3 regions of the Cohnella yongneupensis genome follow, and region 3 is predicted to be linked to each of the others. Evidence: riboswitches for the same ligand, from Rfam matches in the RefSeq annotation. Region 3 holds a riboswitch; each other region holds the start of a gene.
What was found. Region 3 has a riboswitch for cyclic di-AMP ahead of ACFPQ4_RS03595 (3D domain-containing protein). Riboswitches for the same ligand answer to the same signal wherever they lie in the genome.
Positions count from the first base shown of each region.

Region 1: linked by a shared signal. The riboswitch ahead of ACFPQ4_RS05325 (APC family permease) and the one ahead of ACFPQ4_RS03595 (3D domain-containing protein) in region 3 are both predicted to bind cyclic di-AMP.
Region 2: linked by a shared signal. The riboswitch ahead of ACFPQ4_RS06265 (C40 family peptidase) and the one ahead of ACFPQ4_RS03595 (3D domain-containing protein) in region 3 are both predicted to bind cyclic di-AMP.

Region 1 is NZ_JBHSNC010000013.1:69,374-76,666, forward strand. Features, by position in the region: gene uca (urea carboxylase) at 1-3,191, shown strand, start outside; gene ACFPQ4_RS05315 (allophanate hydrolase) at 3,210-4,601, shown strand; gene ACFPQ4_RS05320 (allophanate hydrolase-related protein) at 4,621-5,016, shown strand; cyclic di-AMP (ydaO/yuaA leader) riboswitch at 5,294-5,466, shown strand; gene ACFPQ4_RS05325 (APC family permease) at 5,565-7,293, shown strand, end outside.
Region 2 is NZ_JBHSNC010000019.1:53,687-60,979, reverse strand. Features, by position in the region: gene ACFPQ4_RS06275 (M1 family metallopeptidase) at 1-369, shown strand, start outside; gene ACFPQ4_RS06270 (hypothetical protein) at 383-1,192, shown strand; cyclic di-AMP (ydaO/yuaA leader) riboswitch at 1,407-1,547, shown strand; gene ACFPQ4_RS06265 (C40 family peptidase) at 1,552-2,082, shown strand; gene ACFPQ4_RS06260 (DEAD/DEAH box helicase) at 2,643-3,809, opposite strand; gene ACFPQ4_RS06255 (SRPBCC family protein) at 3,908-4,393, opposite strand; gene ACFPQ4_RS06250 (hypothetical protein) at 4,730-5,008, shown strand; gene ACFPQ4_RS06245 (FAD:protein FMN transferase) at 5,040-6,035, shown strand; gene ACFPQ4_RS06240 (ferric reductase) at 6,049-6,642, shown strand; gene ACFPQ4_RS06235 (DUF2935 domain-containing protein) at 6,721-7,293, shown strand, end outside.
Region 3 is NZ_JBHSNC010000010.1:170,120-177,412, forward strand. Features, by position in the region: gene sdhA (succinate dehydrogenase flavoprotein subunit) at 1-1,035, opposite strand, end outside; gene ACFPQ4_RS03585 (succinate dehydrogenase cytochrome b558 subunit) at 1,099-1,764, opposite strand; gene ACFPQ4_RS03590 (LysR family transcriptional regulator) at 1,968-2,876, shown strand; cyclic di-AMP (ydaO/yuaA leader) riboswitch at 3,061-3,268, shown strand; gene ACFPQ4_RS03595 (3D domain-containing protein) at 3,279-3,917, shown strand; gene ACFPQ4_RS03600 (polysaccharide deacetylase family protein) at 3,919-4,728, opposite strand; gene ACFPQ4_RS03605 (potassium channel family protein) at 4,810-5,472, opposite strand; gene ACFPQ4_RS03610 (TrkH family potassium uptake protein) at 5,487-6,830, opposite strand; gene ACFPQ4_RS03615 (TrkH family potassium uptake protein) at 6,853-7,293, opposite strand, start outside.

The DNA of each region.
Region 1 (7,293 bases), on a different contig from region 3:
ATCCGGTCATTCTGAAGAGCACGGCGGGCGGCGGCGGAATCGGGATGCGGGTGTGCGCGGACGAAGCGACGCTGATCGCGGCGTTCGATTCGGTCAGACACCTCGCCGAGGCGAACTTCAAGAACGGCGGCGTATTTCTGGAGAAATACATCGCCAAGGCGCGGCACGTCGAGGTGCAAATTTTCGGCAACCGGTTCGGGGAAGTGGTGGCGCTCGGAGAACGGGATTGCTCCATTCAACGCCGGAACCAGAAAGTCATAGAAGAGACGCCGGCGCCGAATTTGCCTGCAGATGCGCGGGCGAGCATGTTGGATTCGGCGCGCAGGCTGGCGGCGGAAGTCGGTTACCGCAGCGCGGGGACGGTCGAATATTTGTACGACCCGGAAACTTGCGAGTACTACTTCCTCGAAGTAAACACCCGGCTGCAGGTCGAGCACGGCGTGACCGAAGAGGTGCTTGGGCTCGACCTCGTCGAGTGGATGGTTCGCGAGGCGGCTGACGAGATGACGGGGCTTGCCGATCGCGTGCCGCAGCCAAGCGGACATAGCATTCAGGCCCGGATCTATGCGGAAGATTGCCTGCAAGGGTTCCGCCCGAGCGCGGGACAGATGGATCAAGCGAAGTTCTCTTCGGATGCCCGCAACGAGACGTGGGTGCGGGACGGCATGACCGTGACGACGCTCTACGACCCTATGCTCGCGAAAATTATCGTGAAGGGCGTAGATCGCGAGGATGCGATTCGCAAGCTGGCCGCCGCGTTGTCGGACACGCGATTCTATGGGATTACGACGAACTTGCAATATTTGCAGGCGCTCCTCGCTAGCGAGGATTGCGTAAGCGGCAACGTCTACACGCAGCTGCTGGGCGGATTCGAGCCGGAAGAGCGCGCGCTCGAAGTGCTCGACGGCGGCGTTCAGACGACGGTTCAGGATTATCCGGGCCGCGTCGGTTATTGGGACGTCGGCGTTCCGCCGTGCGGACCGATGGACCCGCTATCGTTCCGGATCGGCAACAAGCTGCTCGGCAACGCGGACGATGCCGCAGGTCTCGAGATGACGTTGCGGGGAGGTTCGTTTCGGCTACGCAGCGACATGACGTTCTGCGTCACCGGCGCCGACATGCAGCCGACGCTCGACGATGAACCCGTTCACATGTACCGAGCGATCCGCGCTCGCCGTGGGCAAGTGCTTACGTTCGGCGAGGCGAAGGAAGGAATGCGCACGTACTTGCTTATCGGCGGCGGATTAGACATGCCGCGCATTCTGGGCAGCGCTTCGACTTTCACGCTCGGCAATTTCGGCGGTCACGGCGGACGCGCGATTCGGACCGGCGACGTGCTGAACGTGAACGCGAGCTCCGTCGACGGCGTTCCGGGCGTAGTTGACCCTGTCTCGGACTCGGATGAACTCGCCTACGCGGATCGCCCTCTAATGACTAAAGCGTGGACGATAGGCGTTATTCCAGGACCTCATTGCACGGAAGAATTTCTGCGGCCGGGTTATTTGGCTCAGCTGACGGAAACGGCCTGGGAGGTTCATTACAACAGCTCGCGCACGGGCGTCCGGCTGATCGGACCCGCGCCTCTCTGGACCAGAGAGGACGGAGGCGAAGCGGGCCTTCATCCTTCTAACATTCACGATAACGCCTATGCGGTCGGCACGCTCGATCTCACCGGCGACATGCCGATATTGCTTGGTCCGGACGGTCCGAGTCTAGGCGGCTTCGTCTGCCCGGTGACGACGGCGACCGCCGAGCTATGGAAGCTCGGTCAGTTGCACCCAGGAGACACCGTGCGCTTCCGGTTGCTGACGCTGCAAGAGGCCGAAGCGTTGCGTTCGGCGCAGGAGCTTAACCTGCATGCGATTGGCGAAGGCGAGCGGGAAGCGTTCGAGCCTGTCGTGTTGCCGCCATCGGCGGCGTCCGACTTCCGAACCGATTACCCGATTTTGCATCGCGACGTTTCCGAAAGCCGCCGGTATCCGCTGACGATCCGTTGCTGCGGCGATCAATATTTGCTCGTCGAATACGGAGAGCTCGAACTGGACTTGGCGCTTCGCTTCCAAGCGAACGCCTTAATGCAGGCGATCAAAGCCAGCGACGCGATTCCGGTCATCGATCTGACGCCGGGAATCCGCTCTTTGCAAGTGCATATCGATCCTTCGCGAATTACGGCTATGGAAGCATGCAAGCGCATCGTAGAGATCGACCAAGCGCTGCCTCCGTTGCATTCGATTCGCGTGCCTTCGCGGATCGTCCGCCTGCCGCTGTCTTGGGACGACCCGGCTACGCGGGTAGCGATCGACCGTTACCAGCAGAACGTACGCCCCGATGCGCCTTGGTGTCCGAGCAACATCGAGTTTATCCGGCGGGTGAACGGGCTGGACAGCATCGAGGAAGTGCAACGCATCGTGTTCGAAGCGAATTACCTCGTGCTCGGACTTGGCGACGTCTATCTCGGCGCGCCGGTCGCGACGCCGACCGATCCGCGTCATCGGCTCGTGACGACGAAGTACAACCCGGCGCGCACTTGGACCCCGGAGAACGCCGTCGGTATAGGCGGAGCGTACATGTGCGTTTACGGCATGGAAGGGCCTGGCGGATATCAATTCGTCGGACGCACGGTACAAATGTGGAATAAGTTGCGCCCGACGGCGAGCTTTAAGCCGGGCCAGCCGTGGCTGCTACGTTTCTTCGATCAAATTCAATTTTATCCGGTCAGCGCCGAGGAGCTGCTCGTCTTGCGCGAAGATTTCCTGCGCGGCCGGTTCGAAGCGGATATTACGGAAACCGAGTTCGACTTCGGCGAGTACTTGGCGTACCTCGACTCGATCAAGGAGAGCGCGGACGCTTTCAAGCATAAGCAGCAGACGGCTTTCCAGGCGGAGCGGGAGAGCTGGAAGCGGCTTGGTCTCGCCGAGTATGTCTCCGAGCAAGAGACGGCGAAGCCTACCGAAGAGAACGTTCTGCCGGAAGGCGCCGTCGCCGTACGGACGCCGATGCCGGGCAGCGTATGGAAAGTGCTCGTGACGCCGGGACAGGAAGTGAAGAAAGGCGACACGCTCATCATCCAAGAGAGCATGAAGATGGAGTTCGCCCAGCAAGCTCCCTCGGACGGAATCATCGGCTCGCTCTTCGTTACGCCAGGGGATCCGGTGCATTCGGGGCAGCTTATCGCCAGTATTATGAAGTAAAGGACGAGGAGGAGACTTATGGACGCGGCCAAAACACCTCAAGCGCTCAAGATAAATGAGCTTAGGGAGCGTTATCGGAGCGGCGAGACGACACCGGCAGAGGTCGTGGGGGAGATTATCCTTCGCGCGAAGCAGGATCAAGAAATGAATATATGGATCACTCCGCCGGAGTGGTCTCGGATCGAGCCTTTTCTCCTTCGGTTGAACGGAATCGATCCGGCGCAAGCGCCGCTGTGGGGCATTCCGTTCGCGATCAAAGACAATATCGATTGGTCCGGCGCGCCGACGACGGCGGGTTGTCCGGCGTACGCCTACCAGCCCTCCGAGGATGCCGCGGTCGTTGCCCGGCTCATCGAAGCGGGAGCGATTCCGCTAGGCAAGACGAACCTCGACCAATTCGCCACGGGGCTCGTCGGGACGCGAAGTCCATACGGCGAGACGCATAACGCGCTTAGGCCAGAACTCATTAGCGGCGGCTCGAGCAGCGGCTCGGCGGTCGCGGTAGCTCGCGGTCACGCGGCATTCTCCCTTGGCACCGATACGGCGGGCTCGGGGCGCGTTCCGGCACACCTGAACCGGCTCGTCGGCTATAAGCCGAGCCTTGGCGCGTGGCCGGTGCGAGGCGTCGTGCCTGCGTGCGAGAGCTTGGACTGCGTCACGGTATTCGCGTGGGATGCTGCCGATGCGTTCGAGGTCGACCGTGTCGTTCGCGGTCCTCACGAGAGCGACCCTTGGTCCCGACCGCTGCCCTCGCCGACCGCCGCGCTGCCATCGCGCATCTGCGTGCCGACCGCGGGCACGCTGGGGTTCTACGGCCCTTACGCGGCCGAATACGAGCAGGCTTGGCAGGCTGCGGTCGCGACGCTGCGGACGCTGGACATTCCCGTCGAGGAAGTCGACGTCGCGATGTACGGCGAAGCTGCATCCGTTCTGTACGAAGGTCCGTGGGTAGCGGAGCGATGGGCGGGTCTCGGCGCGTTCGTCGAGGCGAATCCGGGAGCATCGCTTCCCGTGACCGAACGCATTCTTAGAACGGGAGCCGACCCCAAGCATTCGGCCGCGTCGTTGTTCCAAGCGATGCACAAGCTGCAAGCTTACAAGCTCGAAGCGCGCATGCGGCTGAAGGACGCGGTGCTCGTCATGCCGACGGCCGGCGGCACTTGGACGCGCGAGCAAGTACGGCAAGACCCCATTGCGACGAACCGCGACATGGGAAGGTATACAAACCACTGCAACCTGCTGGATCTATGCGCGATCGCGATTCCGGCGGGTGATGCGGCGGCGGAGTTACCGTTCGGCATCACGCTATTCGCTACGGCGGAGCGGGAAGATCTGATCCGCGGCTGCGCGCAAGCCGTGGCGCAGACCCAAGCGCGGATCGCAAATCCGCTGTCCCCGATACGCCAATAAACTTCCAGGAGGAATGCCCATGTCAACTTCGGACACTACGTTAGTGGCGGTATGCGGCTTGCATATGCGCGGATTCCCGCTCGAGAAACAGCTGCTGGAACGCGGAGGGACGTTCGTGCGAGAGTCGACGACGGCCGCCAAGTATCGCTTGCTCAAGCTGCCGACGACGCCGGCGAAGCCGGGATTAATCAAGCTCACCAATGGCGGCGCGCCAATCGCATTGGAACTGTGGGAGCTGCCGTTGACGGCGTTCGGCTCGTTCGTCGCCTTGATTCCGAGTCCGCTCGGAATCGGCAAGGTCGAGCTAGCGGACGGTACGGAAGTGCCTGGCTTCATATGCGAAGGCTACGCATCCGAATGGGCAGGCGCGGAAGATATTACGAGCCTCGGAAGCTGGAGAAACCTAAATAAGTGAATAACAAATTTTCCCATGTATATCGTCAAATATAACCGGCGTAGCCAGCGAATAATAAGCCCTGATACGGGAAGGGCTTATTATTCGCTTTTTCAAGCGGCAGATCAACCGCAAGCGGTAATTCGATGAATGAGGCATGGTGGAGATGCTGCGCGACGGGTAGGCGAAGTGTATGCGCATTCATGACGCAAATATGGCGATTACGCCGGAATCGGACGGAAAATCGAGATTTACAGATCGGAGCGAGAGGAATATGATCATTCCATCAACTTCATAATAAAAGCATACGCTGAGTCCTTGAAGTCTAAGGAACGGGGGAACCAATCTGCGACGGGCTTTCCGCTCGCCGCGCGGGGTGAATCGATGAACGCGTCATTAGACCGTTATCGTAGGGCGACTCTACACGCCCGAATCCGTCAGCTAACCTCGTAAGCGTCTTAGAGGAGACACAACTTCGGCACGATTACCGGCCGCAGGGGAAACCTCTGCGGTTTTTTTTGTTGTGTCATCGTATCGACTTCATAACTTTAGACTTGGCGGTGTAAGGCATGCATTCCATTAAAAGATTGTTGATCGGGCGACCCCTTAAATCGAACGAATTAGGGGAGCAAAAGCTGATCAAGACGAAGGCGCTGGCCATCTTATCCTCGGACGCCTTGTCGTCGGTTGCTTACGGTCCGGAGCAGATCCTGCTTGTCCTGGTCACGATCAGCGCTGCCGCAATGTGGTATTCGGTTCCGATCGCGATCGGCGTATTGATCCTGTTGCTGGCGTTAATTTTATCTTATCGGCAAGTTATTTTCGCCTATCCTCACGGGGGCGGGGCGTACGTCGTATCGAAGGAAAATTTAGGGTTATCGGCTGGACTAGTATCGGGCGGTTCATTGCTCGTCGACTATATTCTGACCGTAGCGGTAAGCGTATCGGCCGGCACGGACGCCATAACGTCGGCTTTCCCGAGTCTTCATCCCTACACGGTCATTATCGCGGTCATATTCGTTGTTTTCATTACGATATTGAATTTGCGCGGGCTTACGGAATCGGCCTCGATACTCGCGTATCCGGTTTACTTGTTCGTGCTAGCGCTGTTCATCCTGATCGGCGTAGGGATCTACAAGATCGCTACGGGCGACGTGTCGACGGAGCTGCATACTTCGGTCGGCACGCCGGTTGCGGGCATCTCCTTGTTCTTGCTCTTGAAGGCGTTCGCCTCGGGTAGCTCGGCGCTTACCGGGGTCGAAGCGATCTCGAACGCCATTCCGAACTTCAAATCGCCTGCGCCCAACAACGCGGCGAAGACATTGATCGCGATGGGCGTGTTGCTCGCGATCTTATTCTCCGGCATCGTGATGCTGGCGTATTACTACGGCGTAACGCCGAAGCACGACGTAACGGTCGTCTCCCAGATCGCCGAGCACACGTTCGGACGGCACTTTATGTACTTCTTCATTCAAGGCACGACGGCATTGATCTTGATTCTCGCGGCGAATACCGGCTATTCGGCTTACCCGCTCTTGGCCGTCAATCTGGCGAAAGATAAGTTCATTCCGCGCATGTTCACGATCAGGGGCGACCGGTTGGGTTATTCGAACGGAATAATTAGCCTAGGCTTTCTGTCGATCATCCTAATCATTGCTTTTAAGGGTCAAACCGAGCAGCTTATCCCGCTATATGCCGTCGGCGTATTCATTCCGTTCACGCTCGCGCAAGTGGGCATGATCGTGAAATGGGTTCGTCAGAAGCCGAGCGGCTGGATTCCGAAGCTCATCATTAATACGATCGGCGCGATCATTTGCTTTACCGTCACGATGATGTTCTTCGTTACGAAGTTCAGCCAAGTGTGGCCGGTTCTCGTGTTCATGCCGATGATCATCTTTATTTTCCAACGGATCAAAAAGCATTACGAAGCCGTAGGCGAACAACTGCGGTTGGCCACTTGCGAGCCGACCGTGCCGATCAAAGGCAACGTCATCATCGTACCGGTATCCGGAATTACGCACGTCGTCGAGCATTCGGTTAACTATGCGCAATCGCTTAACGCGGATCAAATTATCGCGGTCTACATCCCGTTCGAACGGGAAGACGAGGCGCTGTTCGAGGAAAAATGGAGCAAGTGGCGGCCGGACATCCGATTGGTGACGCTGCACTCCCACTACCGGAGCATTATTCAGCCGCTTAGCAAGTTCATCGATACGGTACAGCGCAAGGCGAGCGAGTCGAACTACCAGGTGACGGTCATCATCCCTCAGTTCATCCCGAAGAAGGGCTGGCATAACA
Region 2 (7,293 bases), on a different contig from region 3:
CAGCGCGCAGAGATGAGCGATTTCGCCGTAGACGGGATATACGCCCGCAAGACTGGCGATACGTACGAGACTCGCGTCCAGTTACGCCGTTATGGCGGCAGCGCGCATCCGGTTAGCGTGTTTTTCCAATTCGATAACGGACAGACGATACGCAAAACATGGGACGGTGTACAGGATCACGTTCAAATTCAACTGAAATCCGCTTCCCCGTTGTCGTTCGCCGCCATCGATCCGTCCATGAACGTAGTGCTCGACAATCGCAGATATAACAACTACTTAAAGGCCGAAGTACCTAAACAGGACAGGACGCGGTGGTCGTCCGGCATTACGCAGCTGATCGAAGGAATATTCGGAACGATAGCCTGGTGAGGTGATGGGATCCATGAGAGCACGATTAAAAAAGGGATGGGACATGACCGTACGGCATAAGTATGTGTTGGTTCTCCTATTTCTGTACCGCCTGCTGTGGGGATTCTTCCTCTACCGGTTCGTCGACTCGGTCGTGACGCCGATATTGGCGCGTTACCCGAGCGATCATCCGAACGAGGACGCCGCCAAGCTGTTTCTCGTCGAAGCGCAGTTCCGCATCCTTAAGACTGATCTACTTAACGAAACATTGCTGCTGCTCGGCGCGTTGCTGCTCGTGCGCATGATTCTCACGCCGCTCTTGAACGCCGGCGTATACTACTCCTTCCACCATGCGGAGGATGGAGCAGGTACGCAGGTGCTGTCCGGCATGAGGCGGGCATGGAAACCGGTGACCGCGCTTTACTGGCTGGAGAACGGACTGTCCGCGCTCCCCGCCCTATGGCTGCTGCCGCTTGCCCGAGACCGCTTCTATTCCGACGATTCCGTATCGGATTGGATGCAAGGGTTGCTCCCTTACGCCGTCCTATGGCTCGCCTGGGGGTTCCTGCTCCACCTGCTGTTTCAGTTCATGCAGTTCGGAGCCGTATCCAAGGAAGGGGTATTGAAAGGCGGCGGACACGCGCTGCGCAAAGGGCTCCCGTTAATCGCCGTCACGCTCGTCATGGTCGGCATCGGGATCGCGGTGTCTTTGGCGGCATCGGCCGTCGCGCTTCTCTGGTCAGGGTTTCTCGCCGTCGCGCTGCATCAGGCCTTCCACTTCGTCCGTTCGCTTCTGACGCTGTGGACATCGGCTTCTCAATATCACGTCTGGCGCGAATCGTAAGTTGCCTCTTTGTCCCCTATTCGACATGATCTGCCCGGGACACTCCCCGGTTGCTCTCCATTTTGGAGGGCAGCCGGGGTTTGGCGTTATTATCGGCGAGTAAAAATGTGCGGAAAGGACGGTGTAAATCCCCAGTAAACTAATCAAGATTAATAAATTCTAATTTAGCATTTGCAGGAAATTCGTCAGAATCACCGAATATCTAAGGCTGTGTGTAAAAAATTTGCCGAGTCCCCGCGCACCGGGGAACGGGGGAACCATTTAGTACGGGTGAATTGGCTTCGCTTCGCAGGAGCCATAGGGAACCTTCAACCGAACCCTCCAGCTAACCTCGTAGGCATTGGAAGGAGTCACCAGCTTTGCGCAAGCTATCGGTCATTCTTTTTTCTCTTGCAATGCTCTTGCTTGTCCAAGTCGGAAGCGTGTTCGCGGATTCCAAGCTGGATAACGAGATCGACAAGCTGATCGGCGTCGATTACCACTACGGCGGTACGTCGACCAAAGGCTTCGATTGCTCCGGCTTCACGCAATACGTATACAAGCAACTGGGCATCGATCTCCTGAGATCCTCTAGAGATCAAGCAACGCAAGGAAAGAAAGTCTCCAAGGACAACTTGCGTCCGGGAGACCTCGTGTTCTTCAAAACGAACGGCAGAACAATATCTCATGTGGGCATTTACGTCGGCGATGGCAAGTTCGCTCATGCTTCCGTTAGAAGAGGCATTACGATCAGCAGCCTGTCCGAGAAAGCCTACAGAAACATATTCGTTACCGCCCGTCGCGTTATGGACACGGAAACTTATGAAGCATTGGCAACCGAGTACGATCCGGCGGACGACGAGTTAACCGGACCTGCAGATTCGGGCGCTACGGATGAACCGTTGGAATAAGCTTCGGCTATTCCATCACACGACAAAGCCCCGCCAAATGGCGGGGCTTTGTTTTTGCGTTTTGTGCGCGGTGCGCGGGCAGATTTGTGTGAATGCCAACGGGCATTTGTCGCTGCAACCTCGCCTCGCAACGCTACAGCGACGAAACTCTCTATCTCGACTCTGCAACCTTGCCTTGCAATGCTACAGCGAACATTCTCACCCTCGCGTCCCTGTAACCTTGCCTCGCAACGCTACAGCGAACAATCTCACCATCGCGACCCTGTAACCGTGCCTTGCAACGCTACAGCGACGAAATTCTCTATCGCGACCCTGTAACCGTGCCTCGCACCGCTACAGCGAACATTCTCTCTATCGCGACCCTGTAACCTTGCCTCGCAATGCTACAGCAAACAATCTCACCTTCGCGACCCTGTAACCGTGCCTTGCAACGCTACAGCGAACATTCTCACCATCGCGACCCTGTAACCTCGCCTCGCAACGCTACAGCGAACAATCTCACCTGCGCAACTCTGTAACCGTGCCCCGCACCGCTACAGCCGCATACGTCCTCCAACAAATCAAGCCTTCCCAGCCGGGACGGCAGCTTCCATCGGATACGGATGATCTTCCACCTGCGGAATTTTCTTCTTGATCAGCTTCTCGATGTCCTTCAAATACGGCAACTCCTCGTATTCGCAGAAGGAAATCGCGATCCCGCTCAGTCCGGCGCGGCCGGTACGGCCGATCCGATGCACGTAGGTTTCCGGCACGTTCGGAAGGTTATAGTTGATAACATGCGACAATTCGTCGATGTCGATCCCTCTGGCCGCGATGTCCGTCGCCACGAGCACGCGAGTCGCGCCGCTCTTGAAGTTGTTCAGCGCCGCCTGGCGAGCGTTCTGCGACTTATCGCCGTGAATCGCCTGCGCCGAAATTTGCGCCTTGCTCAATCCGCGTACGACGCGGTCGGCGCCATGCTTCGTGCGGGTGAACACAAGCGCGGACACGATCGACTTATCCTGCAGCAAATGAATGAGCAATTGCAGCTTGTTCGGCTTATCGACGAGATAGACCGATTGCGTAATGCGATCCGCCGTCGAGGACACCGGCGTAATCTCGATGCGCACCGGATTCACGAGCAACGATTTCACCATCTCCGCGATTTCCGGCGGCATCGTCGCCGAGAAAAACAACGTCTGACGCTTCGTCGGCAGCTTGGCGACGATTCTCTTCATATCGTGGGCGAAGCCCATGTCGAGCATCCGATCGGCTTCATCCAGGACAAGAATTTGTACGTGACGCAGATCGACGACGTTCTGGTTCATTAAGTCGATCAGTCTTCCCGGCGTCGCGATAACGATATCCGCGCCACGCCCGAGCGATTCCTCCTGGCCTTTCTGCGATACGCCGCCAACGATGACCGCGCTGCGCAGCTTCGTGAATTTACCGTACGCCCGGATGTTGTCGTCAATTTGAATCGCGAGCTCACGCGTCGGCGTGAGGATCAATGCGCGAATCGGACGCCGCTGCCCCTGTTGCCCAGCCGGTTGCTCGCTTAAAAGTTGTATGATCGGAAGCGCGAATGCAGCCGTTTTTCCCGTCCCCGTCTGCGCGCAGCCGAACAAGTCTCTTCCCGCCAACACCGGCGGAATCGCTTGCTCCTGGATCGGCGTCGGCTTTACGTAGTTTTCTTGCGCTAATGCCTTCAGTATCGAAGGCACGATGTTCAAATCTTGGAATGTCATAAGATCTCCTTCTCGTTATCGTTCGTCTAACCCGATTCTACGATCATACCCGTCCGCAGGATAACCTGCAACTCATCCCGCTACCGCGTTGATCCAAGTCAGTTGTTTACGCCCGCGATTAGCGCTTTGTATTTCTCGTGCTCGACCGCCCATAAATCCATGCGCGATTCGATCGTTCTTCCGTCCAGAAGCGCCTCGATAACGTCCAGACAAACGTGCCACCCGGCAAGGTCTTTAGGCGTATGATCCGTTATTTTGCCGATCTTCTCGATTAGCAGCATTCGACAGCCGCCGGGCTCCGAGCTCAACTCGAACCGAACGCTATCTTCGCCCCACGTATAGGAAAGAACGGAATTAGATACCACCTCTATAATCCGCATATCTATGAACGTGCCGTTGCGCATATCGAATTTAATGATGCCGCCTTCCCGAAGGTCCTCGACGCTTAATTCGGAGAACCATTGCGATAGCTTGTCATTGTGCGTCAACCATGACCACGCTTGTTCGACCTCATGCTTCAGATGACGTTCGAAACGCGCTATGTATTCGCCGCCGGCTTTCTCTAATGAAGCCAAAGCTTGCATGCTATCTCTCCTCTAATGAATGCGTCAGACGTGCGCGTCCGGAAATTTATCGGCTACCAAGTTCAAAATAACGTTATCCGTTCTCGCCGTGAACGTCCATTCGGCCACGGTATAACCGCCTGGCTCTCCCCTTCCGCTATTATCGTTATCTCTACTATAGCATGCCCTTTAGTCTCTCATTATTTACCTTCTCATAGACGGCTACGCTCAGTATACTTTCAGCCAATTATCATATTCGTTTAAGGAATGGGCTCTATAATGAATTCGTAACCGGGAAATATCCGACTCTGTTACACTCTACTTGCACGGAAACGATTCAAGGAGGCTCACACGCCAATGAAAAAGGACAAATGGCTGAAATGGAAAATAGGCGCAGTCGCTTCCGTCGGCGTTGCCCTCTTGTTTCATGAGGTCAGATCAAGCGTCGCCTTCGAGCAAGCGACCGCCTCATCCTTGAACGATTCGGTGCCCGTCGCCGTCCAACAACAGCCGCAGCAACTTCCGGCACCCGATCAACTCGATCGCACGGACCGTAGTCAGACGAATAACGGCACGTTCGAGAATAGACACAATCGCTCCGAATTCAGACCGCAAACGAGAACAAGACGTTCTTAACCCACTCCGACGCGAAATAGGTGCATGAATAATGCCAAATCCCGTTCAGTCGATTACGTTCCAAGCCATGAATACGCATATAGATCTTATGTTCGTAGCCGAACCGACGGCCGTCGCCCCTATAGAACGGTTCGCTGTCGATTCGTTCCGCGCCGCCGAAGAGAGGTTCAGCCGGTTCATCTCGGGCAGCGAGCTCAGCCAACTGAACCGCGTAGCCGGAGCGCGTTGCCTGGTGTCCGAGCCGATGATAGAAGTGCTCCTGCTTACGGAAGGTTATCGGCAAATAACCGACGGCGCTTTTAACCCGTTAATCTTGCAGGCCCTTGAGCATCTAGGTTACCGTGAAACATTTGACCTCGTTAAACAACGTGCGGAATACCCTGTGCAGCCGGAAGAGATTAGCGTCGTTAATCTAGCGGAGCTACTTATAGACCCTTCGATGAAATCCATCAAACTCCCTCCGCAGTCCAAGCTCGATCTAGGCGGCATCGTCAAAAGCTGGACCGTCGACCGACTCGCTAGCGACCTTAGAAGTCTGTTCGGCGTTCAACAAGCGTTCGTTAACGCAGGCGGAGACCTTACGGCGTGGGGAGGATCGTTCACAAGCGGAGATCCGTGGGTCATCGGAATCGAAGATCCTTGGGACACGCAAGTCGATATTGGCATCCTGACGTTAACCGACGGTGCCGTTGCGACTTCCAGCAAGCTAGGCCGACAGTGGTCGACGAGCCAAGGAATGATGCACCATCTCATCGATCCCGTCCGCATGCTTCCGAGCCATAGCGATGTCGTCCAATGTACGGTCATCGGTCCCAATGTCATGGACTGCGAAGTATGGTCGAAAACGATTTGCATACGAGGCTTCGAGGTCGGACTGGCTTTATTCGAACAGAACACGCTGGGCTACGAGGCGCTGCTTTTCACATCCGACCGCCGGGTTCATTACTATGGTAGCGAGAGTTCGCTTGGTCAAACGTGGCACGGTATTCCGATCGACCAATGCCGGTTCCGGCCGGCGATTATATAAATGAAATAAGTAGGTGAAGCCGTTGATCGATCTATTCGTGGATTTACCGACTTGGCCTATGATCCGCTCGCTCGGGATCGCGTCGTATCTCATGCTGGGCATCGGCATTTGCCTAGGCATCCTATATAGCTGGCCTAACCAACTCCCCAAGAGAAAGCTGTTCCGCTATAAGCTGCATACGTTCTTCACCGTCGGCGGAACGGCCGTCGGCATGCTTCATGGCGTCATTACGGTCATCGACACTTATATGCCGTTCGATTGGAGCGAGGTTCTCGTTCCTTTTACCGCGAAACACGAACCCCTATTGAACGGATTAGGGACGTTAACCGTCTATGGTCTGCTGATCTTGATCTTCACTTCGGATATTCGCAACAAGTTGAAAAAGAAGCTATGGTACGCCATCCACCTGTTCTCCTATCCGATTTTCGCGATGGCGTTCGTCCATGGTTATTTTATCGGAACAGACACTTCGAACGAAGCCATCCGATGGACGTACTTCGCGACTCTGATTGCCGTATTGGGATTGACCGTCGCTCGGGGGATCGTACGGAGCGCGCCGGACAAGAAGCGACTTGCGTCGCGGGGGACGAGTTCTTCCGCTAGGTAAGGGTTGTCTTCTGACATAAGTTCGACTTCCCTAAGATACACATCTCTTTAGGAACATTTCCTATACGGAGGGGATGCTGTGTCCACGGCTTTCGTCGCGCGGTCATTAGACGAGGTCAGGTTCTGGTCTCGAATCATGAAGGAGCACTCGCTGTTTTTGCGGCTTGGATTTCGATGCGAAGATACGCAATTGATTAACGAGGCGAATCAGTTTTATTCCGTTTTCGAAGCGATCGAGAATAGAGCCAATACGTTCGACAAAAACACGGACCCGCAAGTGATCCAACGGTTTAACGTTGAAGTCCATACGGCCGTCTCCCACATTTGGGCGTTCAAACGGAAAATACTCGGCCTGATCCTCCAATGCCAGCTACCCGGCGCGAATAATTTTCCGTTGCTCGTCGATCATACGAGCAGAGAAGCGTTCTACTTCAGGAATCGGCTGGAACAGCTCAATGCGGGGAAGCTGGACCCTCTGCCGGACGCCATCATTAACGAGAACGTATTTTTCTTAAGAATCATGGCCGACCACGCGAAATTCATCGGTCACCTGCTGGATCCGTCAGAACGGAAATTGGTCGATCAAGCGCGCGAGTTCAGCGAGGACTTCGACAAACTGCTCTTCCAGGCCAGAGACCTCGATTCCATGCGT
Region 3 (7,293 bases):
CATCGGAATTTTGCGCGGGTCGTCGCCCATGAACTTCTCGTAAATCTCGATAATGCCGCCGAGTTTAACGTCGAGCTCCTTCGGATCTTTATGCGACAAATCGAGATACACTCTGTTCTCGCCGTTGATGCCGAGCTTTTGGTTGACGCATACGTCGAAAATTTCGCGAGTCGCGATATCCCGAGGCACGAGGTTACCGTACGCCGGATATTTCTCCTCGAGGAAGTACCAAGGCTTGCCGTCCTTGTACGTCCAAATCCGTCCGCCTTCGCCGCGGGCGGATTCGCTCATGAGGCGGTTCTTATCGTCGCCCGGAATAGCCGTCGGGTGAATTTGGATGAACTCGCCGTTCGCGTAGTATACACCTTGCTGATACACCGCGCTGGCCGCGGTACCCGTATTGATAACCGAGTTCGTCGTTTTGCCGAAAATAATGCCGGGACCGCCGGTCGCGAGAATAACCGCGTCGCCGCGGAATGTGACCGACTCCATCGTGCGCAAGTCTTGCGCCGAGATGCCGCGGCAAATGCCGTCGTCGTCCACTACCGCTCCCGTGAACTCCCAGTGCTCGTACTTTTGCACGAGTCCGGCCGCTTCCCAGCGGCGAACTTGCTCGTCCAACGCGTACAGGAGCTGCTGGCCCGTCGTCGCGCCCGCGAACGCCGTGCGGTGGTATTGCGTTCCGCCGAACCGGCGGAAGTCAAGCAAGCCTTCCGGCGTACGGCTGAACATAACGCCCATCCGGTCCATCAAGTGAATGATGCCGGGCGCCGCTTCGCACATCGCTTTAACCGGCGGCTGGTTGGCGAGGAAGTCGCCTCCATAAACCGTATCGTCGAAGTGCTCCCACGGGGAGTCGCCTTCGCCCTTCGTATTGACTGCTCCGTTAATGCCGCCTTGCGCGCATACGGAGTGCGATCTTTTGACCGGAACGAGCGAGAACAGATCGACCCGTACGCCCGCTTCAGCCGCTTTTATCGTTGCCATAAGGCCGGCCAGTCCGCCGCCTACAACTATGACTTTACCTGTAGCCATTACGTCTTCTTCCTCCCTAAAAAAAAGTTCTGCCTCAGCAAAACTGGGTGCGATTGCCTAAGCTTAACCTGCCGTTACGGAAGCGATCGACGCAGCGGCATCGAACTCGTCGCCGCGGAACGCGATCAGCGACAGCAAGAATAACACGGACACGATAACGAAGATGCCCATGCAAATGTTCGCGGACACTTTTTGCGCGCGCGGACCGATCGTGATTCCCCAACTGACGAGGAATGCCCAGATGCCGTTGGCGAAGTGGAACGTAGCCGCAAGGACAGCAATGATATAGATCGTGAACACGGCCGGATTGCTGACGATATCGTGCATATGCGAGCCGAGTTGTTCATACGTCGTGTTGCCGAACGTAACTTGCAAGCGCGTCTCGTAGACATGCCAAGCGACGAAGATGAACGTGATTACTCCGGTAACGCGTTGCAACGCGAACGCCCAGTTCCGGGAGTAGCTGAAGCGGCCGACGTTAAGGTTGGATTGGAACGCCATGTACAACCCGTAAACGCCGTGGAACAAAATCGGCAACCAAATAAAGAACAGCTCTAGGAACGGTAACAACGGAAGCCCGTGCAAAAAGTCGATGCTGTCCGCGAATCCCTCGGTTCCGCCTTCGTATGCGGAGTAGTTCGTCAATGCGTGCTCGACCAAGAACAGGCCTAGCGGAATGACACCGAGCAAAGAGTGAAGCTTGCGCGGTAAGTAAGAATTCCCTTTCATGTCCGTATGTGTTCTCCTTTCGTAACCGTGCGATTGTCGCTGTGGACGCTCTTAGACATTGCCTTCAATGCCATTCGCCACCATCAGTCACCGCTTTATAGGTTACTCTATTTTCGCTTATAATGGAACTGCATATTTCTTATTATAACTTATAACGATTATGCATATGGTACCTTTATTCGACAATGAAGGAGTCGTCCGACATGCTTGATGACATGCGCGCGTTCGCCACGATCGTGGAGCAGACGAGCCTGAACAAAGCGGCAGAGCGGCTGAACGTCTCTCAGCCCGCGCTATCCCGGCGAATCGCCAAGCTGGAATCGGAGCTGGAAGTGACCCTGTTCCGCCGCATCGGCAAACGCCTTGAGCTCACCGCGGCCGGACAACTGACTTATGAATTCGCATTGGAGCTTCGCCGGTTCCACAGCAATTACTTGCAAAAGCTGAACGCTTTCAAGTCCGAGGAAGCGCCGGTCGCCACGATCGGAGCTAGCCTAACGACGCTGCAGACGACGTTGCCTGAGCTTATCCAAGCGATGACGGAGAAACATCCTCAGCTCGAGATCAAAGCGGTCACCGGCAAAGCGCACGAAATCGCGACGCTAGTGAAGGAGCGTAAAGTCGACTTCGGTCTCGTCGCGTCCGCCGTCGATGCCGATCCCGCCATTACAAGTTTACCCTTATTTGACGATCACCTCATACTCGTCCTTCCCCGAACGCACTATATATTAGAGAGAACGCAGCTGGCGATGTCCGATCTGAACGGATTGCCCATGATTTTGTTCGCGCCGGGCACCTGGTACCGCACGCACACGGACGAGCTGTTCCGTAAATACAATCTGAAGCCGGACGTTCGCATGGAAATCGATTCGTTCGAAGCCATCATCCGGTTGTTATCCGCGTGCCGGGCCGGGACGCTTTTGCCCAAATCGTATATGCGCGAGCAGCTACTCGCAGACAACGACCTGTACCTGGTCCGCATTCCGGAACTGGAAGAGACGAAGCGGACGATATCGATCATTCACGGGGATCCGGCATGGCTTGCGCCTTCGACCCGCTATTTGATCGACGAGATGACCGCTTATTTCAGCCGTCGGACGAACACTCCGTAAATGCAGTCCCGGCGCGGGTTTGAGGGCGATTGCCGGGATTTTCCGGTTCCAACGATCTGCCTGCTGTGTTAACCTCTACAAGACGTATAAACGGTTGCCGCCAATCTTGGAAGATAGCGGCATAACGTTTGTATCTAAGCCATTCAGAGTGGAACCGTGTAACAATCGTTCCCTATGAATGGACAACCAAATCTGGCCTAAACCATTTGGTGCGGGGGAAAATACTTAACGTGCGCATAGGCGCGGATGGCTCGGCCATCGTCCAACGCCGACTGCACTCGGGGTGAATCGAAACGTACTTAGCGACGGAGACGTCGCTCGTCCGATCGTAGGGTTGTACTCCCAATCCGAACCCGACAGCTAACCTCGCCGGCCCCATTTTATTAGGAGGCAAGTATACTTATGAACCGAAAACTGAAGAATCTCGGCACGCGCACGGCATCGCTCGTCTTGGGCGGCGCTCTGCTCATTCCTGCATTAACCGCCCATGCGGCAACGACTCACATCGCTACGGACACGACGACGTTCTGGAAGCTATCCCAATATTACGGCATTCCGACGCAGCTTCTGCTGGACGCCAATCCGAACGTGGACCCGACGAACATCTACGCGGGCTTGCGGCTTTCGATTCCGACGACCAACACGGTCACGGCGAAGTCGACCGAGCAACCGTCGGTTACGGCGCAATCGATCACCACGAATGCAGGGGTTTCGCTCGCATACTCCAAAGTGCTCGATATCAAAGCAACGGCGTACTCGTCGGCTCCGGAAGAAAACGGCCCCTGGGGCGCCGTCGACTACTTCGGCAACGCGCTGAAGCTGGGTACGATCGCCGTCGATCCGAGCGTAATCCCGTTCGGAACGAAGCTGTACATTACGGGCTACGACTTCAACGGCTTGCCGGTCGGCGGCATGGTCGGAACGGCGACCGACAAAGGCTCGGCCATCAAAGGTAAACGCGTCGATATTTTCATTCCCGGCACCCCGGCGTTCGTCTCCGAATTCGGCATTCAGAACGTGAAAGTGTACATTTTGAAATAAGTTACTCGATAGCTCCTTCGGGCAGATGCAACATCTGCTTGAGGGAGTTATCGCGTTTTACCGGCAATCCGAGCAGCTCCGACAAGGAGACCGGCTCGTAGTCATGCTCCCTCAGCCAATCGATAATCCGAGGCAGCGCTTTGACCGTACCGGCGAGACTTTGCCCTTCCCCGCCTCCCGCATGCATAAGAATGACCGATCCCGGCCTGACCGACTTCGTCACGTTGCGGAACACTTCATTCTCAGTCAATTGCCGCCAATCCGCGGAATCCACGTCCCAATTGACGACCGTATACCCTTGCGTTTTCGCCCACTCCAGCTGTTCCGGCATAATTTCCCCGTACGGCGGGCGGACAAGCTTCGGCTTGTAACCGATAATACCCGCGATGACCGTCTCCGCGCGCGTAATCTGCCGCTTCACGTCCTCGACCGGCAGCTTGGAGAAATCCGGATGGCTGTAGGAATGGTTGCCTACGTCATGCCCTTCGCGCTTAATGCGCCTAAGCAGATCCGGATGTTTCATGCTGCGCGTCCCCATAGCGAAAAAAGTAGCCGTCACGTGCTTTTTCTTTAATACGTCGAGAACTTGACCCGTAAATCTAGGATCCGGCACGTCATCGAACGTTAGCGCCACTTTCCTAGACTCGCGCGAAGCGGATAAGACGAATACCCCTTCGAATTTGCGTTCCAAATCCGTCCACTGTATGCCGGGCGGTACGGCTCCGGCCGAACGAGCCGACCCCATCAAACATAAAAGGGTGACGGCGCCCCCCAGCACCATCACCGCGATTCGATAACGCCAACCTGCCATTGTGCCACCCTCCCAGGACCGATCGTCTACCTTATATCCTGAGCAAGTGGGAACTTTTTCATACTTACGGCTGCAAATCGATTATTTGTTGAGCGAGTGCTGGAACTGCTCAATTTGCTCGTTCGTCCCGATGACGACCATGACGTCCTTCTCGGCAAGCACATCGTTGGCTGCCGGCGCGATGATGATACCCTTCGGTTTGTTAATCGCCACGATGCTGCAACCGAACCGTCCTCTCGGATTGACGTCTTCGAGCGATTGTCCCGATAGGCATTGCGGAACCGCGAGCTCCGCGATCGTATACTGCTTTGAAAGCTCGATGTAATCGAGCAGATTCGGCGAGACGAGCTGGTGCGCGACGCGAATGCCCATATCGCGCTCGGGATAAATAATGCGGTCGACGCCCATGCGCTCCAACACGCGGCCGTGCAACTCGGACACCGCCTTCGCCACTACTTTCTTCACGCCGAGCTCCTGCAACAGGATCGTCGCTAAAATGCTAGCCTCGACATCGTCTCCGATCGCGACGACGCCGCAATCGAAGTTGCGCGCGCCGATCGATCGTAGCACTTCTTCTTCCGTCGCATCCGCTACTATCGCATGCGTAAATATTTTGGACAACTCCTGTACTTTTTCCTCGTCGCGGTCGACGCCGAGCACTTCGTGGCCCAATCGGATAAGCTCTTGGCCGATGCTCGAGCCGAAACGGCCTAATCCGATAATGATGAATTGATTCGCCTTCATGTTGTCCTGCTCTCCTACCCGATTATGATTTTGCCTTCCGCTTCGCGGTAAAGCTTGCGTTCTTGTTTAGGTCCTAGCGCGTAGGTTAGCGTTAACGGACCTAGACGTCCGATGAACATCATGACGATGATAATGATTTTACCCGCAATCGTAAGCTGCGTAGTCAGCCCCATCGTTAAGCCGACCGTACCGAAAGCCGATGTCACCTCGAACAAAATCATGAGGAAGGGATGATCCTCGGTCGTCGCCAAAATCATCGTTGCGATCGTGACGAGCACGAAAGCGAACAGCGTAACGGTAAGCGCCTTGTACACCCGCTCCTGCGCGAGACGGTATCGGAACAGAACTACGTCGTCCTTGCCCCGGATCATGGCCACGACGGCGCCGATGAGCGCGGTGAACGTCGTCGTCTTGATGCCGCCTCCCGTCGAGCCGGGAGATGCACCGATAAACATGAGGATGACGATAAAAAATTGCGTCGCTTGCCGCAGTCCCGCCAAATCGACCGTATTAACACCGGCGGTTCGCGGCGACACGGACTGCGTGAACGAGGCCAACAGCTTCTCTCCGAAGCCCAAATGCGCCATCGTTGCCTGGTTCGTATACTCGAAAATAAAGATGACGACGGCCCCGGCGACGATAAGTATGCCCGACATGCTAAGCACGACTTTAGAGTGCAAGCTCAGCCTCCGTCTTAGCTTTCGCATTTCCACTAAATCCGCCAATACGACGAAGCCTAGACCGCCGAGAATAATAAGCAGCATCGTCACGATGTTAACGAGCGGATCGCCGACGTAATCGACCAAGCTACGGTAATTGCCCATAATATCGAATCCTGCGTTATTGAAGAACGAGACGCCGTGGAAGACGCCCTTAAAGATGGCCTCTCCGACCGGCATATCGTATGCGAAGCGAATCGCGAACAACAACGATCCTGCCGTCTCGATGGCAAGCGCATAGACGACGACTTTACGTACCAAACGCACGATGCCTTCTATGCTCGTCTGGTTCAACGCCTCTTGAAGCACGAGGCGCTCGCGCAGCGAAATCCGTCGTTTGAGGACGATCGCGAACAACGTCGACATCGTCATGAAGCCTAGGCCGCCGATCTGGATGAGCAATAAAATAATAACTTGTCCGGCTGTAGTCCAATACGTCCCCGTATCCACGACTACGAGTCCCGTCACACAAGTAGCCGACGTCGCGGTGAACAGCGCGTCGAGAAATTTGGGCTGATGTTCCGCAACGTGAGCGAACGGCAGCATAAGGAGTCCCGCGCCGATAAAGATGATTGCTAAAAACCCCGCAACGAGAATACGCGGCGGCGAGCCCATAAATTTACGCAACGCGTCTCGCATCATAAGCCCTCTCCCTATCCGATTAACCGATTATGATTTTACCTTCCGCATGCCGATAGCGGGCGCGTTCCAACTTCGGCGCCAGGGCGTAGGTCAGCGTCAGCGGCCCGAGCCGCCCGATGAACATGAGAACGATGATCGTGAGCTTCCCTGGAGTCGTTAACTCCCCGGTCAATCCCATGGACAAACCGACCGTGCCGAAGGCGGACGTTGCTTCGAACAGTATTTTCAAAAATGCCGCATCTTCCGTCGTACATAAAATCATCGTTCCCAGCATCACGATGCCGATACAGAACAGCGTGACGGTAACGGCTTTGTATACCCGCTCTTGGGCAAGCCGGAGGCGGAACAGAACGACGTCGTCTTTGCCCCGGATCATGGCCAGCACGGCGCCGACGAGCACGGCGAACGTCGTCGTCTTGATCCCCCCGCCCGTTGATCCCGGAGACGAGCCGATAAACAT